Regions from separate parts of the Marinomonas dokdonensis genome, predicted to be linked through region 1. Evidence: predicted binding sites of a transcription regulator. Region 1 holds the regulator's gene; each other region holds the start of a gene.
The links. Region 1 encodes LexA, which represses DNA repair genes until DNA is damaged. Its sites were predicted from a motif close to TACTGTNTANNTANACAGTA; they were not measured.
Positions count from the first base shown of each region.

Region 2: a site for LexA is predicted at 2,481-2,500, ahead of ruvC (crossover junction endodeoxyribonuclease RuvC). Genes of this name have one in related genera too.
Region 3: a site for LexA is predicted at 1,862-1,881, ahead of recN (DNA repair protein RecN). Genes of this name have one in related genera too.
Region 4: a site for LexA is predicted at 2,248-2,267, ahead of dinB (DNA polymerase IV). Genes of this name have one in related genera too.

Region 1 is NZ_JBRAND010000004.1:194,488-198,287, reverse strand. Features, by position in the region: gene dinG (ATP-dependent DNA helicase DinG) at 1-1,646, opposite strand, end outside; gene lexA (transcriptional repressor LexA) at 1,716-2,336, shown strand; gene ACUM5Y_RS11705 (hypothetical protein) at 2,404-2,670, opposite strand; gene ACUM5Y_RS11700 (DUF6586 family protein) at 2,672-3,139, opposite strand; gene topA (type I DNA topoisomerase) at 3,136-3,800, opposite strand, start outside.
Region 2 is NZ_JBRAND010000004.1:320,880-324,679, reverse strand. Features, by position in the region: gene ACUM5Y_RS12390 (transcription elongation factor GreAB) at 1-394, shown strand, start outside; gene aspS (aspartate--tRNA ligase) at 591-2,360, shown strand; gene ruvC (crossover junction endodeoxyribonuclease RuvC) at 2,524-3,081, shown strand; gene ruvA (Holliday junction branch migration protein RuvA) at 3,078-3,677, shown strand; gene ruvB (Holliday junction branch migration DNA helicase RuvB) at 3,682-3,800, shown strand, end outside.
Region 3 is NZ_JBRAND010000001.1:936,553-940,352, reverse strand. Features, by position in the region: gene fur (ferric iron uptake transcriptional regulator) at 1-78, shown strand, start outside; gene recN (DNA repair protein RecN) at 163-1,833, opposite strand; gene ACUM5Y_RS04355 (sensor domain-containing diguanylate cyclase) at 2,026-3,792, shown strand.
Region 4 is NZ_JBRAND010000003.1:551,604-555,403, reverse strand. Features, by position in the region: gene ACUM5Y_RS10450 (inositol monophosphatase family protein) at 1-417, opposite strand, end outside; gene ACUM5Y_RS10445 (alpha/beta hydrolase) at 437-1,105, opposite strand; gene dinB (DNA polymerase IV) at 1,179-2,237, opposite strand; gene ACUM5Y_RS10435 (LPP20 family lipoprotein) at 2,613-3,230, shown strand; gene ACUM5Y_RS10430 (flagellar assembly protein T N-terminal domain-containing protein) at 3,232-3,800, shown strand, end outside.

The DNA.
Region 1 (3,800 bases):
GCTTTTTGTGGGTCAACCTTGTCATTTAGATATTCAATGATCTCACCGGTATGAAGGTCAGCCCGATTAGGTTCGTTGGCCATATCAGGAACCACTAATTTACCTTTACCGTTGAAATCAAAAGGGCTGATCACACGCAGGTATTCACTCTCTTTGGGTACACCAGAACGCATATTAAAACGATGAAATTGATTGAGGGCGGTTAAGGTGGCCGATGTGACCACAGCACCAAAGCATTTGTCCCATAACTGCTGCCTTAGGGTATTAGCCGCCAATATGGGTGAGCCACCTAACTCAATATCTTGCTCCATACCCTGACCTGTCAATAACAACCATCGGGCATTAGGGGGGTAATTTAGATCATCTAAACTTGAATACAGGCGCCATAACTCAACACACTGCTCAAGGCGCCCTAGGATCACCCCTAGAATCGGCTGCCATGTTTCAGCCGTTTCAGGGGTAATTCCCATACCTTCATTTTGTTTGGTTTTCTTACACTCATCCTGAATACTTTCAATGTTATTAAATAACTTTTGATAAGAAGTTTGTAAGCTGTAAGCCAGCTGACGTAATTCATCTGGCACCACGCCAAACTCAAATCTATGTTGGTTGTTATCTTGGTCTAACCCCAAGCCCTGAATATACGGGGCTAGGCCTTGTTGAGCGTATTGAATAAAGTTGGTAATGGATTGAATCTGTTGCGGGATTTTCAACAAGAGTTGCCCAGTCAAACTCACATCATCCGTTAACTCTTGCTTAAGATTGACAAGGTTTTTTTCCAGCTGACGCAACCAAGAAATACTCTGCTGTAAACGCACCTCATGGCGGAAATGACCGATGGCCTTATCGGGCAAATGGTGACCCTCATCGAATACATAGATGGTTTCTTTCGGGGCACTTAGAATAGCACCACCACCCAAAGATAGATCCGCTAACACCAAATCATGGTTAGCAACAATCACATCTGCTACTTCAATTTCAGCCCTAGCCTTAAAAAACGGACAAGCTGAGTAATTAGCACAATTTCGATTCGTACACTGCTGATGATCCGTCGTTAAGCGACGCCAATCTTGTTCACGTATGATCCCAGACCAATTATCTTTGTCGCCATCCCATTCCCCGGCAGATATGGCAGTATCCATTTCTTGATAAAGCACAGTATTGACATCGTCAGACTGCAAGTGCTGCTCAAACAAACCCGCAAACATATCATCCATGGCTTGCTCTTCGGTACTCAAATAACCTTCTAGGTTATTCAAACAAAGATAGCGCCCCCGACCTTTGGCCAAGGTATATTTAAAGGCAAAATCCGTATGCTCCAATAAATTTGGCAGCTCTTTATGAAGTATCTGCTCTTGCAAGGCCACCGTGGCAGTCGAGATCACCAACTTTAACCCTTTAGCCTTAGCAATCGGAATCGCCGCCAGACAATAGGATAAGGTTTTACCTGTACCCGTCCCCGCCTCAATCACGGCCACATGCTTTTCTTCCAAGCGATTCCCTTCGCTGTCTTGGCGAATATTCCCCAATGTACGAGCGATAGCACCGATCATTTGGCGCTGACCTACCCTTGGCTTATGGGACTTAGCGTCAAGGGAATCACGGTAAGCTTGCTGAATTTGTTTTTTAAGTTCGTCTGAAAGCATTTAATTTATTGAGTATCGTGGATAATGCTGTATATAATAACAGTTACTGTATAAACAACCAGATGACCTATGATTAAATTAACCAAAAGACAATCTGACGTACTAGAAACCATTCGCGAATTTATTAATGAAACAGGTTTCCCACCAACACGAGCAGAGATCGCTAGGCGATTGGGCTTTAAATCCCCTAATGCCGCCGAGGAACATCTTAAGGCCTTGGCGAAAAAAGGCGCGATCGAAATGCTGTCTGGTGCGTCCCGTGGCATTCGTTTAATCGAACAAGCCGCCAACGAAGAAACCGACGAGCTCGGCTTACCCGTTATCGGCAAAGTCGCCGCTGGTTACCCTGTGCTAGCCCAGGAAAACATTGATTCACACGTCAATATTCCTGCTGCCATGTTCTCTCCTAAAGCAGACTATTTTCTGTCTGTAACCGGTACCAGCATGAAAAACATTGGCATTATGGAGGGCGATTTATTAGCCGTTCATAAAACCACTGCTGTACGTAATGGTCAAATCGTCGTCGCTCGGATTGGCGATGAAGTTACTGTAAAACGCTTTGAGCAAAAAGGCAGTAAAGTAAGGCTAATCCCTGAAAACGAAGAGTTTAATGACATCATAGTTGATCTTGAAAGCGAAGAGTTTGCCATTGAAGGCCTCTCCGTTGGTGTCATTCGTCAGGGTTTATAAGAACCTAAGCAATAGACAATAAAAAAGGTGAAGCTAAGACTTCACCTTTTTTATTGTTGTATTTTCTCTAGTGAAGAATCTTCGGGCGCATATCACCCCCTTCTAAAGACTCGGTTTCTTCACCAAAAGTTTGCTCATCAGAATACACAAAGTCTATGCCGGCATGAAACATACACTTCGCTAATTCAAAATAACGCTCTTTCAGGTAGGACTTGGTATCGTCAGAAATTTGTAACGTCGCTAATGGCTCAGTTTCTTCGCCATCTTCACTGGCAGGACGTAACACAATGTCACCATTATCTAACTCAACAATTTCTAAATAGGACTCTTTCATTTTAATACTCTGATGACTCTTCTCTAAAACGTAACACTAATTCAACCAGTTTTGATAAATAGAAGCCAACAGACGCACCTTCATCACCACCTTTACCAATCAAATCCTCACCAACCACCGCCACGGTAGACGTTCGGCATTCGAACTCAACCAAATAAGCTTGTTGTAGTTGTGAGCACCAAGACTGCGGCTGAGCAAGCAAATCCCCAAGCTCAGACAATACTGGAATGACCAAGCCCTTTTGCGCGGCTTGCTCCAATAAATTTGTCACATCCCAAGAAAATGACAAGCCATAGGCGGTACGGACTTCTTGCAACAAACCATTCAACGCACTGCGCAATTGAAAGATGGCCGAGCTTTCCAGCCCAGCACATAACCAATGCTCATTGCAGGCTTGGCTTTGTTGTATCAACCGACGGGCTGCGTCTAATTTTTGGTTGGTCGCGCTTGCGATACTCGCCCCTGTCATTTCTTTTTCTTACCCTCTTCGATGACCCACTTAGTACCAACATAGAAGGCTTTCCAACCAGTAGGCTTGCCTTCTTCTTCTGTCATCACATACTGCTCTTTGGTTTTACGACTGTAACGAATAATCGTTGGTCGACCTTCGGAGTCAGCAACAGGCGCGGTACGGAAGAAATGATACTTAGGATCAATCTGCTCCATATAAGGTAACAGCTCACTCACTAGCGGCGCACGTGTCTCTCGCTTACGAGGGAATTGACTGGCAGCCAAGAACAAACCGGTCGCCCCATCACGCAATACATAATGGTCTTCAACCTTAAGACAAGCCAGATCCGGCATGGGTACAGGGTCCATTTTTGGCGGCGCTGCTTCACCATTACGAAGCAACTTACGAGTGTTTTTACAGGTTTCGTTGGTACAACCAAAGTATTTACCAAAACGCCCTGTTTTTAACTGCATGTCCGAGCCACATTTATCACATTCCAATAAAGGACCGTCATAGCCTTTTATTTTAAAAGTGCCGGACTCAACTTCATAACCAGAACACGATGGGTTATTGCCACATACATGAAGCTTGCGCTTCTCGTCCATCAAGTAGCTGTCCATGGCGGAGCCACAAATGCTGCAACGACGCTTATTGATAAGCGCTTTAGACTCACCTTCTT
Region 2 (3,800 bases), 130 kb from region 1:
CGCAACCAACAGTGAGTCTGTCGCGGAAAATAAATACGATACATTTGGTCTGGAGGCTTCTTACTTAGCCCATGGGCAATCTCAACGACTTCTAGAATGTGAGCAAGAATACTTGGCCTTTACAAAATGGCAGCCTGAATCTTTTACAAGTGAAAGTGAGATTAAACTCGGGGCGTTAGTATCTTTATTGGACATGGATTCAGGTTTGGAAAAACATCTTTTTATTGCCCCCATCGCGGGAGGATTATCCATCAGTGTTGAAGATAAAAAGGTGCTTATCATTTCCCCATCCAGTCCCGTGGCAAAAGCAATATGGCATAAAACCCTAGACAGTGAGGTTGATTTGCCCGTCAGCGGGCATAAGGTCAATTTTTGCGTGGAATATATTGCTTGATAATCCACATAGAGTAAGACAATTTTTCGTCTTGCTCTAGTGACGGGCAGCGTGTTCGCATATAATGCTGTGCCTAAAAAATTTAGAACCTAAGGTTTTGGTGTAAGTTAAGCTGGTTTTCTTAGAAGAAAAGCCAACCAAAACCTAGGTAGCAAGAACACATCACTCTTACGAAGACAGTAATAGGATACAAATTATGCGCAGTCATTATTGCGGCGAGCTTAATGCTTCAAACGTTTCACAAGAAATAACCCTTTGTGGTTGGGTTCATCGTCGTCGAGATCATGGTGGTGTTATCTTTTTAGATGTACGCGATCGTGAAGGTATTACTCAAGTAGTATTTGACCCAGATCGTGCTGATAGCTTCGCACTGGCGGACAGTGTGCGTAATGAATACGTTATTAAATTAACTGGTTTGGTTCGTGCTCGCCCTGAGGGAACTGTAAACCCAAATATGGCTACTGGTGAAATTGAAGTGCTAGGCACGAGTTTAGAAATTCTAAATGCCGCACAAACACCACCATTCCAGCTAGACGAGCACCAAGCTGTTGGTGAAGACATTCGTCTTAAAAATCGTTTCATAGATTTACGTCGTCCAGAAGTGCAGCAAAAAATGCGCTTCCGTTCTAAAGTGACGTCAGTATTACGTCGCTACCTTGATGACAATGGCTTTCTTGATATTGAAACACCAATCTTAACACGCGCTACACCTGAAGGCGCTCGTGATTACTTGGTTCCTAGCCGTACACAACAAGGCAGCTTCTTCGCATTGCCTCAGTCGCCACAGTTGTTCAAACAATTGTTGATGGTGTCAGGCTTTGACCGTTATTACCAAATCGCTAAATGTTTCCGTGATGAAGATTTGCGTGCCGATCGTCAACCAGAATTCACACAGGTGGACATCGAAACATCCTTCATGAGCGAAGAGCAAATCATGGCCATGACGGAAGAGATGATCGTAGGCTTGTTTAAAGAACTGCTAAACGTTGATCTTGGCAGCTTCCCGCGTATGCCTTATTCAGAAGCCATGGAAAGCTACGGTAGTGACAAGCCTGATCTACGTATCCCACTGACAATTCAAACAGTTTCAGACCTAATGCTAGGCGTTGACTTCAAAGTCTTCTCTGGCCCAGCGGCCGACCCTAAAGGTCGTGTTGCAGCCCTTAAAGTACCAGGTGGTAGCTCATTAACGCGTAAGCAAATTGATGAGTACACTAAGTTTGTTGGTATTTACGGCGCGAAAGGTTTGGCTTACATCAAGGTAAATGATAAATCTAACCTAGAAGAAGGCTTACAGTCTCCGATCGTTAAATTCCTTCCTGTCGAAGTACGTGCCGCTCTATTAGAGCGCGTTGGTGCAGAAGATGGCGATTTGATCTTCTTCGGTTCTGATAGTGCCAAAGTAGTAAACGAAGCATTAGGTGCTTTACGTTGTAAAGTGGGCGAAGACCTTGATCTTTACACTTGCGAGTGGGCGCCACTTTGGGTTGTCGACTTCCCAATGTTTGAAGAAACGTCTGACGGTGGCATTACCGCTATTCACCACCCATTCACTGCGCCTTCATGTTCTCCAGAAGAATTGAAAGCCAATCCATTAACGGCGCTTTCGCAAGCCTATGACATGGTATTGAATGGTACCGAGCTAGGCGGTGGTTCTATCCGTATCCACCAATCTTCAATGCAGGAAACAGTTTTCGAACTTCTTAACATTAGTGAAGAAGAGCAAGAAGAGAAATTTGGCTTCCTATTAGATGCACTTAAATTCGGTGCGCCACCACACGGTGGTTTAGCATTTGGTTTGGATCGTCTAGTGATGCTAATGACGGGGTCTCAGTCTATCCGTGATGTTATCGCTTTCCCTAAAACTCAGAGTGCAACTTGTTTGTTAACACAAGCACCGGGTGAAGTTAGTGAGAAGCAACTTAAAGAGCTTAGCATTCGCGTTCGTAAACCTGTTGTTGAATAATTACAATTTGTAAACGTCCTAGCTTTACAGACGTTGAAATTGTTAACAGATTGAAAAATATCTGTAAAAGGCCGCTTTAATGCGGCCTTTTTACGTTTTGTCGTTGCATAGTTTGCTCAGGGCTGTTGAAATATACAGTAATTAGGTTAATGGATTATTATTTGTGAGTAAGACAAGAATATTGGCAATTGACCCAGGCTCTCGGGTAACCGGCTTTGCCATTATTGATGTAGACAAAGGTAAGAATCAGTATGTGGACAGTGGCTGCATTCGCTTACCTGATGGTGAACTGTCGGTTCGCCTCAAAGCTATTTTCACGGGTGTTAGCACTCTGTTAGATAAACATCAACCAGATGAGTTTGCCATTGAAGAAGTGTTTCTGGCTAAGAATGCAAATTCTGCCTTGAAACTTGGACAAGCAAGGGGAGCCGCTATCGTGGCCGCTGCGATGCAAGGCCTAGCGGTAAATGAATATGCCGCTCGTCGTGTGAAGCAATCCGTTGTGGGTAATGGTAATGCCGATAAAAGCCAAGTGCAGTCCATGGTGACCTTGTTGCTCGGTTTGTCATCTACACCCCAAGCAGATGCTGCCGATGCCTTGGCGATTGCCCTTTGTCATGCAAACACACGTACGTCAGGTGGTTTAGAATACGGCGTAGGTAAACGTGCTGGTCGCAGTTCTAAACGCTGGTCTGAACAAGATGTAAGGAAGGCCTTGTGATAGGTAGAATTGTTGGAACTCTGATTGAAAAATCCCCCCCAGAATTATTAGTTGATGTGGCGGGCATTGGTTATGAACTAAGTGCCTCCATGACAACTATTTATGACCTGCCACCTGTTGGTGGTGAAGTGGTCCTACACACACATTTTCAAGTAAAAGAAGATTCTCATACCCTTTATGGTTTTAGTAATAAAGGGGAGCGGGCGTTATTCCGTGTACTAATAAAAGTAAACGGTATTGGGCCAAAAATGGCTCTCGCCGTATTATCCAGCATGTCTTCCGAGGAGCTGGTCGCAAATGTCCAAGATTCGGATGTGACGGCTTTGACCAAAATACCAGGGGTCGGCAAAAAAACTGCAGAGCGCTTAATTATTGAATTGCGAGATAAACTCGGTCAGGCCGCTAAGAAGGACTTATTTACGGCGCCTGCCGTACTGCGTCAGGTGCAAGCAGACCCTAGGCAAGAAGCCGAAGCAGCGCTTATTGCACTGGGATATAAGCCTCAGGAGGCCGCTAAAGCTGTGGCAAACGTACCGGTTGATGGTGCCAGCAGCGAAGAAGTGATTCGAGCCGCACTGAAGGGAATGTTAAGGTAACTTTATGATAGATCATGATCGAATTATCTCGGCAGAACTTAAAGGAAATGATCGGCAGGTCGATAGAGCTATAAGGCCTCAGGCCCTAGCAGAATATATTGGTCAACCTGTTGTTCGCGAGCA
Region 3 (3,800 bases), on a different contig from region 1:
CACGAAATTGCTGAAGAATATGGCTTCGAAATCGAAGATCACAGCCTAATCATGTACGTGCGCCCTAAAAAAAGCTAAGGGTGTAAAGAGTTTGAAAAGTGGAGTTTCTCTTTACCGAGAGCTCCACTTTTTTTGTTTTGAACGAATAGTGATGGGCTAGGGTTACTGGAGTTGTACATTACCCAGCATCTCTCGGGCATGGGCAAGAGTTTGTTCTGTTAACTCTATGCCGCCGAGTAAGCGGGCGATCTCATGAGTGCGCTGGGTGTCTTTGAGTTGTTCCACTTGTGAAGAAGTCGCTTCATTGGCGACTTGTTTGCTCACTCGTAAATGCTGGTTACCTTGAGCCGCTACTTGCGCCAAGTGCGTCACACAGAAGACTTGTCCACGAGCACCGACAGATCGCAGCATGCGGCCAACCACTTCTGCTACACCACCGCTAATGCCCACATCGACCTCATCAAACACTAGGGTTGGGATAACAGAGGTATTAGCTGTAACTACCTGAATACCAAGACTAATACGTGATAACTCCCCTCCAGAAGCCACCTTTCTAATGGCCTGGGCTGGCTGCCCTGGGTTAGAAGCAATAAGGTATTCGACTTCTTCAAAACCATTGGCGCTGACTTGGTTCAATGGCTGACATTGAATGAAGAAGCGCGCATGAGGCATGCCTAATCCATGTAGCTGTTCTTCCACTTGTTTGGCCAGTTTGTCTTTTGTTGCAATGCGTTGCTCGGTCAGATTCGTGGCGAGAGCGGTAAGTTTTTCGTAGGCTTGCTCTTCTTTTTCTTTTAAAACATCGATGCTTTCTTCGCTGCCTTGCAGCTCTGCGAGTTCAGCATCGACGCTTTCACGCAAGATAAGCAATGCTTCTGGCAATTGTTTGTGTTTGCGGGCCGTGTCGTAAATATGACTCAAACGTTCTTCAACTTGCGCAAGGCGAGCTGGGTCTTGCTCTAAGGTGTCCTGATAATGATGCAGACTATCGGCGGCTTCTTGGGCTTGAATTAGGGCAGCGTTCATCATTTCCAGGGCGTTTTCCAGCTCTTTGGTGGCTGGGGTGATTTGTGATGCGCTCTGAAGAGCTTGATTGAGCAAAGAGCAGATATTGCCCTCGTCGTTGTCCGCTAATATTCCGCTCGCTTGATAGGCCTTAAATTGGGAGTCTGCAATGTTAGACAGGAAGGCTTGTTCTTTTTCTAGCGATTCGATTTCGCCTTCTTTTAGGTCGAGTTGTTCTAATTCCTGAGATTGATAGGCCAATAGCTGTATTTTGGCTTCCTGTTCACTCGAACGGTTTTGTTGTGCGCTCAGTTCTTCTTTTAGTTGTTTCCAGGTGCCATATTGCTGGGCGACTTGTTTGCTTAGTTCGGTCAATTGACCAAACTCGTCCAATTGCTGGCGCTGGGCACTTTTTTTCAATAAAGATTGATGCTCGTGCTGGCCATGTATGTCTACTAGGTGGCTGCCCACTTCTTTTAAATCGCCTAAGGTGCAAGGACGGCCATTGATATAAGCCTTAGATCGACCCTCTTTGCTAATAACGCGACGTAAAATACAGTGCTGATCTTGGTCGAGCTCTCTTTCTTCTAGCCAGTCGTGCACATGTGGGTAGGCTTGGATATCAAAAGTGGCACTAATATCGGCACGCTTCTCTCCGTGGCGCACTACGCCTGCATCCGTTCGCCCGCCTAAACATAGGGATAGGGCGTCCACCATGATGGACTTACCGGCTCCTGTTTCCCCAGAAATAACCGTCATACCGGTTTTAAATTCCAAGTCTAAGGATTCCACAATAGCGAAGTTGGATATAGCGATGCTGGACAGCATAATAAGCTCCAAAAGAGAGTAACTATTTATATGGTTATTTATACAGTATTTGGTTGTTTTTTGACAAGTAGCAGAGTGATTTATTTCTCTTGTTTTGCATTTTTTAAAAGTACTTTATAGCGCTAGCAGATGCTTAGGGAAACAGGGTAGTATTAGGTATCTCGTTAACATATTTAGGGAATAGGGCTAAGGATGAGCTTGCAAGCGAAGAAAAAAAGACTGACCTTGTTAGTGTTTACCAATGCACTTTCCCTAGGCGCTATTGCCCTACTGATCACCTCTGCTTTATGGATAGAGAGTATCTATGAAAAATACGAGCTGGACTCCATACGCTTAGAGCGAGCCCATATCAGTCAAGTTCGCTCACAGCTGAAAAACCGCGTAGACACCTTGGTAAACCTCGCCCACTATCGTAACGATAAAATAGAACAAGACCTCAAAAATGATTTAAAGAATCGTGTCTACGAGCTCAACAGTCTGATGATGGACATCTATACCACTAATCAAGGTATTAAGTCGGATGACGAGATCAAGCAGCTGATTCGAGAAACTGTGCGGGGTCTTAGGTATAACCAAGGGCGGGGCTATTACTTTATCGATACGTTACAGGGGGATGTAATTTTGTACCCTGTTTATCCTAAATCAGAAGGCACCAATTTATATGACCTTCAGGATGATATGGGCAATTACCCTCTGCGCGATGAGATAGATATCGTAAAACGCTACGGCCATGGCTTTACAGAAGGTTATTGGAAAAAGCCTGGCGACACTGTTAATAGCTTCAAAAAAATTGTCTATGTACAAAAGTTTGCCCCCTATGATTGGTACTTTGGAACGGGCGAGTACGTTGATGTGGTTAGAGAGTCGGTGCAAGAAGAAATACTGCACTATGTTGATCAGCTAAGATTCGGTGATAGCAATGAAGAGTATGCTTTTATCCATGATCGAGATGGCGTACAGATTGCCAATGGGGTTTACCCTGAGTTAATAGGCAAAGCGAACCTCGACCTGACCGATGGCAACGGCGTAAAAATTATTCAACAGCAACTGGCGCTCACAGAAAAAGCCCCTTTCTATGGTTTCTTCTCCCATTTGTGGCCAAAAAACACCATGTCTGACCCTCAGGGGTACTATAACTCCCTAACCTACGTCGCTTCGATACCCGAGTGGGATTGGGTGGTTGGTTCCAATGTGGATATGACTGCCTTGCAAGCCGCAATAGAAACCAACCAACAAGAGCTGACAGACCGATTGCAGTCGAGTGTTTTAAATATCCTACTGCTGATGTGCGCATTGGGTGTGCTCGGAGTCATAGTGGCTCATTTTACGACGAAGCGGATTCGGCGAGGAATTGAGTTTTTTGCGGAGCATATCCAACAAAGCTCTGAACGTATGAATCTCATTAATCATGATGATGTGACGTATCAAGAGTTTGATGGGCTTGCGAAAGTCTTTAATGAAAAGACAGGAAAAATAAATAGGCTACTGCATCAAGATGATTTAACGGGCTTGTTTAACCGCCGCTTTGTTGACGCTAAGCTGCAAGTCTTATTGAGCGCTCCCATATCTGATCAACAATCGTTGGTATTGATCCTCTTTGATATTGACCACTTTAAAAGAGTTAACGATGAGTATGGTCACGTGGTTGGGGATGTTGCCTTATGTGAAATCGCAAAATGTATCCAGTCTCAAACCCGCAAACAGGATTTTGTTGGGCGCTTTGGTGGAGAAGAAATACTCGTTATTCTGCCGGACATTTCTAATGATGAAGCACTCGCTTTGGCTGAACGCATTCGCCAAACAGTCGAAAATCTGACCATAACAGGCATTGATCGAGCCATTACAATTAGTGGCGGTATTAGCTGTCGCACTGGCGAAACACCAGACAAAATGATCATCGAAGCAGATGGTAAGTTATATCAAGCCAAGAAAAATGGCAGAAACCAGGTTGTTATATAAATTCTTGC
Region 4 (3,800 bases), on a different contig from region 1:
TCCACCTTTGCTAGCCCAATAGCACTCATCCAAGAAAGGCGCATTCACCACTCCAACGACTCGTTCGCCATTAAAGTAAACCGCGATCGATACGGCCACATGAAGATGGCCGTGGGCATAATTGACCGTCCCATCAATAGGGTCAATCACCCAGACAGGTGTATCCTTGGGAAGATCACTCAACACCAGCGAAGGCGACGACTCTTCAGACAAGATTATGTGATCACCATAGGTACGGGCTATTTCTGCACACAAATACTCATCCACCGCTACGTCCGTGGTGGTGACCAATTCATGATCCGCTTTATAGTCTCTGACAAAAGCCGACGCTTGACGGGCTTGCTTGATCATTTCGCCAGCTTGCCTCGACCACTGCAAAGCAGAAGCAAGCCAGCTTTTGTATTGTTCCGTCATCATCAATTATTACTCTAGCTAATTAGGAAAGACGCTCATTCAACCAAGCAGATATGTCGATAACTTGTTCTGGGCATACAGAGTGTGGCATAGGGTAAGTTTTGTAGACCAAATCAAAACCCTTTTTAGTAAACAGGTCTTTCGCTTTGACCGCCAAGCTTGGGTCAACAATTGGATCCTGGGAGCCGTGATGAATCAATAGTGGTGTTTTACCATTCACACACTCTTGTGCAGGTGGCACTTGATCACTGTCAGCTAGATACGTCGATAGCGCCATAACACCGGCAAATTTGTGATTGGAATGTAATGCCAGTTGGTAAGCAATCACTCCGCCTTGAGAAAAACCCGCTATAACAATGTTTTCTGTCGGAATACCCAAATCAATCTGCGCGGCAACCAAGGCTTCAATTTGTTCGCAAGACTCTTGGATATTCTCCATGTCCACCTTGCGATCAAGGGTCATTTCATAAATATCGTACCAAGCGCGCATGGCCATACCACCATTCACTGTGACAGGACGACGGGGCGCATGGGGAAAAATGAATCGAACAGATAAACTTTTTTCTAGATTTAAACTTGGCACTAACCCTTCAAAATCATGACCATCTGAACCCAATCCATGTAGCCATATTACGCAATGTTGTGGTTTTTCACCTATCTCGACCTCAACACAGGGCAATAACTCTGACATAGTTTCCTCTCTTATGACGTAAGCTTAAATAAATGCCCCTAGCCTACCATAAAAGCTTTTTAATGAAGGCTCTTCATTCAAAAATCAGAGACATTTGCTGAGGAGACTCGGTCACCAAACGATAGCCAACCCCCACCAGCCGAATCGGTTTTTGCTGACGTTGATAAGCCTGCTGAAATAGCTCGTTGAATATCTGTACGGAGAGTTTTTCTTTAATAGGCCGCTCAATGGTGGTTTGCGTAAAATCATCGAATTTAAGTTTTAAGTAATATTTATTTAAACGGGTTTCGAAATTGCGCCCCGTCATGCGTTGTTCAAGCTCTTGCAACAGTTTCGGCAGAACTGCCACCCCTTCCGCCAAGCCTTGAAGATCTTTCGCGAAAGTATGCTCAACAGAAATGCTTTTTCGCTCTCTAGAGGTGCTCACGGGTCGATCATCTATGCCAAGGGCAAATTGAGATAAGCGAAACGCCATAGTGCCAAAAGCCTTTTGCAATAAAGCAAAGTCTAGCTTTTGTAGATCCGCACAGGTTTCAACGCCAAGCTTGGTAAACCGCTCTTGAGCCACCTTACCCACCCCCGATATTCTCTTTACTGGCACAGCAGCAACAAATTCATCCTGTTGCTCCGGTGTTACAACAGTTAACCCATTGGGTTTTTGCCAGTCACTGGCTACTTTCGCGAGGAACTTGTTGCTGGCCACTCCTGCTGACACAGTAATCCCGACTTTGGCAAAGATTTTCTCACGAATCGCTTGCGCAATGAGGGTCGCGCTGCCTTGGTAAGCGTCGGCATGGGTCACATCTAAGTACGCTTCATCTAAGGATAATGGTTCAATAATTGTGGTGTATTCACGAAAAACTTCATGCATTAGTTCAGATGCCTGACGATATTTCGCCATATTACCGGGCAGGACTTTCAGGGATGGGCACAAACGCAACGCCATAGCGGTCGGCATAGCAGAACGTACCCCATAGGAACGGGCGACGTAATTGGCCGTGGCTAAGACACTGCGCGTATTTGCTGGCCCACCAATGGCAATGGGTAACTCACATAAGCTTGGATCATCCCGCATTTCAATGGCGGCATAAAAGCAATCGGCATCAATGTGGATGATTTTGCGCTGAGACAAAACAACCTCAAACTGTATAAATATACAGTATAATAATCAATTGATCGCCTTTCAGCCAGCACTAAACAGAACTTTATCACCACAAACAATCTCGCCTTAATTCCCTGTTCTACCCAGACTTTTTTTAAAAACTAGCCACATATAGGGTTTATATGAGTAAAAACCGATAAAAACCTCACTTTTGCACTACCAAACATGGACGCTCACCCTCAAAATAGTTTACATTTTCAACATCTAGTTGCTTTGCCCCTTGTGTCGTTTATGTTGTGAATCGTGATAGCAAATGGCTGATGATGAAATGACGCTTAGAATGACCTCCAGTTGAGCAACGATAAGAATACTCTCGATACGGATTTCCAAATTCAGGACAACACAATGACATTATTAACACGCTTATCTTTAATTACGGCCGCCACCATTGTTTTATATGGTTGCCAGACAACGACGACAGATAGCAGCGCGCAAAATTGTACTAGTGTTGCCCCCTGTAATGGCAATACCTCAACCACCTATGCCAACACTGGCACCACCTCCAATAACCAGGTGGTCACGGTTGCACAGAGTGAACCCATCATTGTAACCGCAACAGGCTATGCAGCGATGATGACAAGCAAGCGTTACTCTAAGTCTCAAACTCGTATCATGACTCTACGTAGCTCTACTCTAGATGCTTACCGTAATCTTTCGGAACGTGTTTACGGTCTTAAAATTGACGGTTCAAGCTCCTTAAGCAATATGGTTTTGCAACATGATGAGCTAAGAACCTATGTTGATGCCTATCTTGTTGGCGCCAAAGTAGTATCACAACGTGAGCACGAGGACGGCACCTTTGAGACTGTGGTTGAAATGGCACTACAAGACAACTTCCGACAATGTGTTAGCTCACCAGAAAGCCTAACCAGCAACCCTAGTTGCCAAGTCCGCTCTGCTAGCCAATCTGTTAACATAGAGAGCCCAGCCAAGCCCGCGACTAATTTCTATACTATTGAATAAAATGGCACGTTTTTTAGCACTATCAATTAGCCTTCTTTTCATCTCGCTTACCCCAACTCTAAGCTTTGCGCTTAACGTTCGGGCTGTGGGCGAAGCTGTCATCTACAACGATGACCTTGTTGATGCTCGATACCGTGCGACAGAACAAGCTATAAAACAAGCTGTACTTGAATCCAGTTCGAGAGTCAGTGTTAAAGACCATTTAGAAAATGGCGAGCTTGAATCCAGCATTGAAATACGTAGCGCGGGCCGAGTTCAGAAAGCCAGAGTCATTTCAGAAGAGCGTAATGGCGACTTTCTCAAAGTCATAGCCCAAGTCGAGGTCACCGCAGATTCTCAATGCAGCACAGGCTCTACCCATTACTACAAAAAATCGGTTGCCATCACAGGCTTTGAAATACAAACACCTCAGCAAGCGAATCTAGGCGCATTGAGCAACATCTCAAGAGAGTTTCCCAAAAGCCTAGCCGACGAAATCAACAACAAAGGCTATCTCAACGCCTTAACAGCCACAAACATTGCCCTCTATCCAGACACAATTAATGCCCCCATCACTAACAATAACGACCG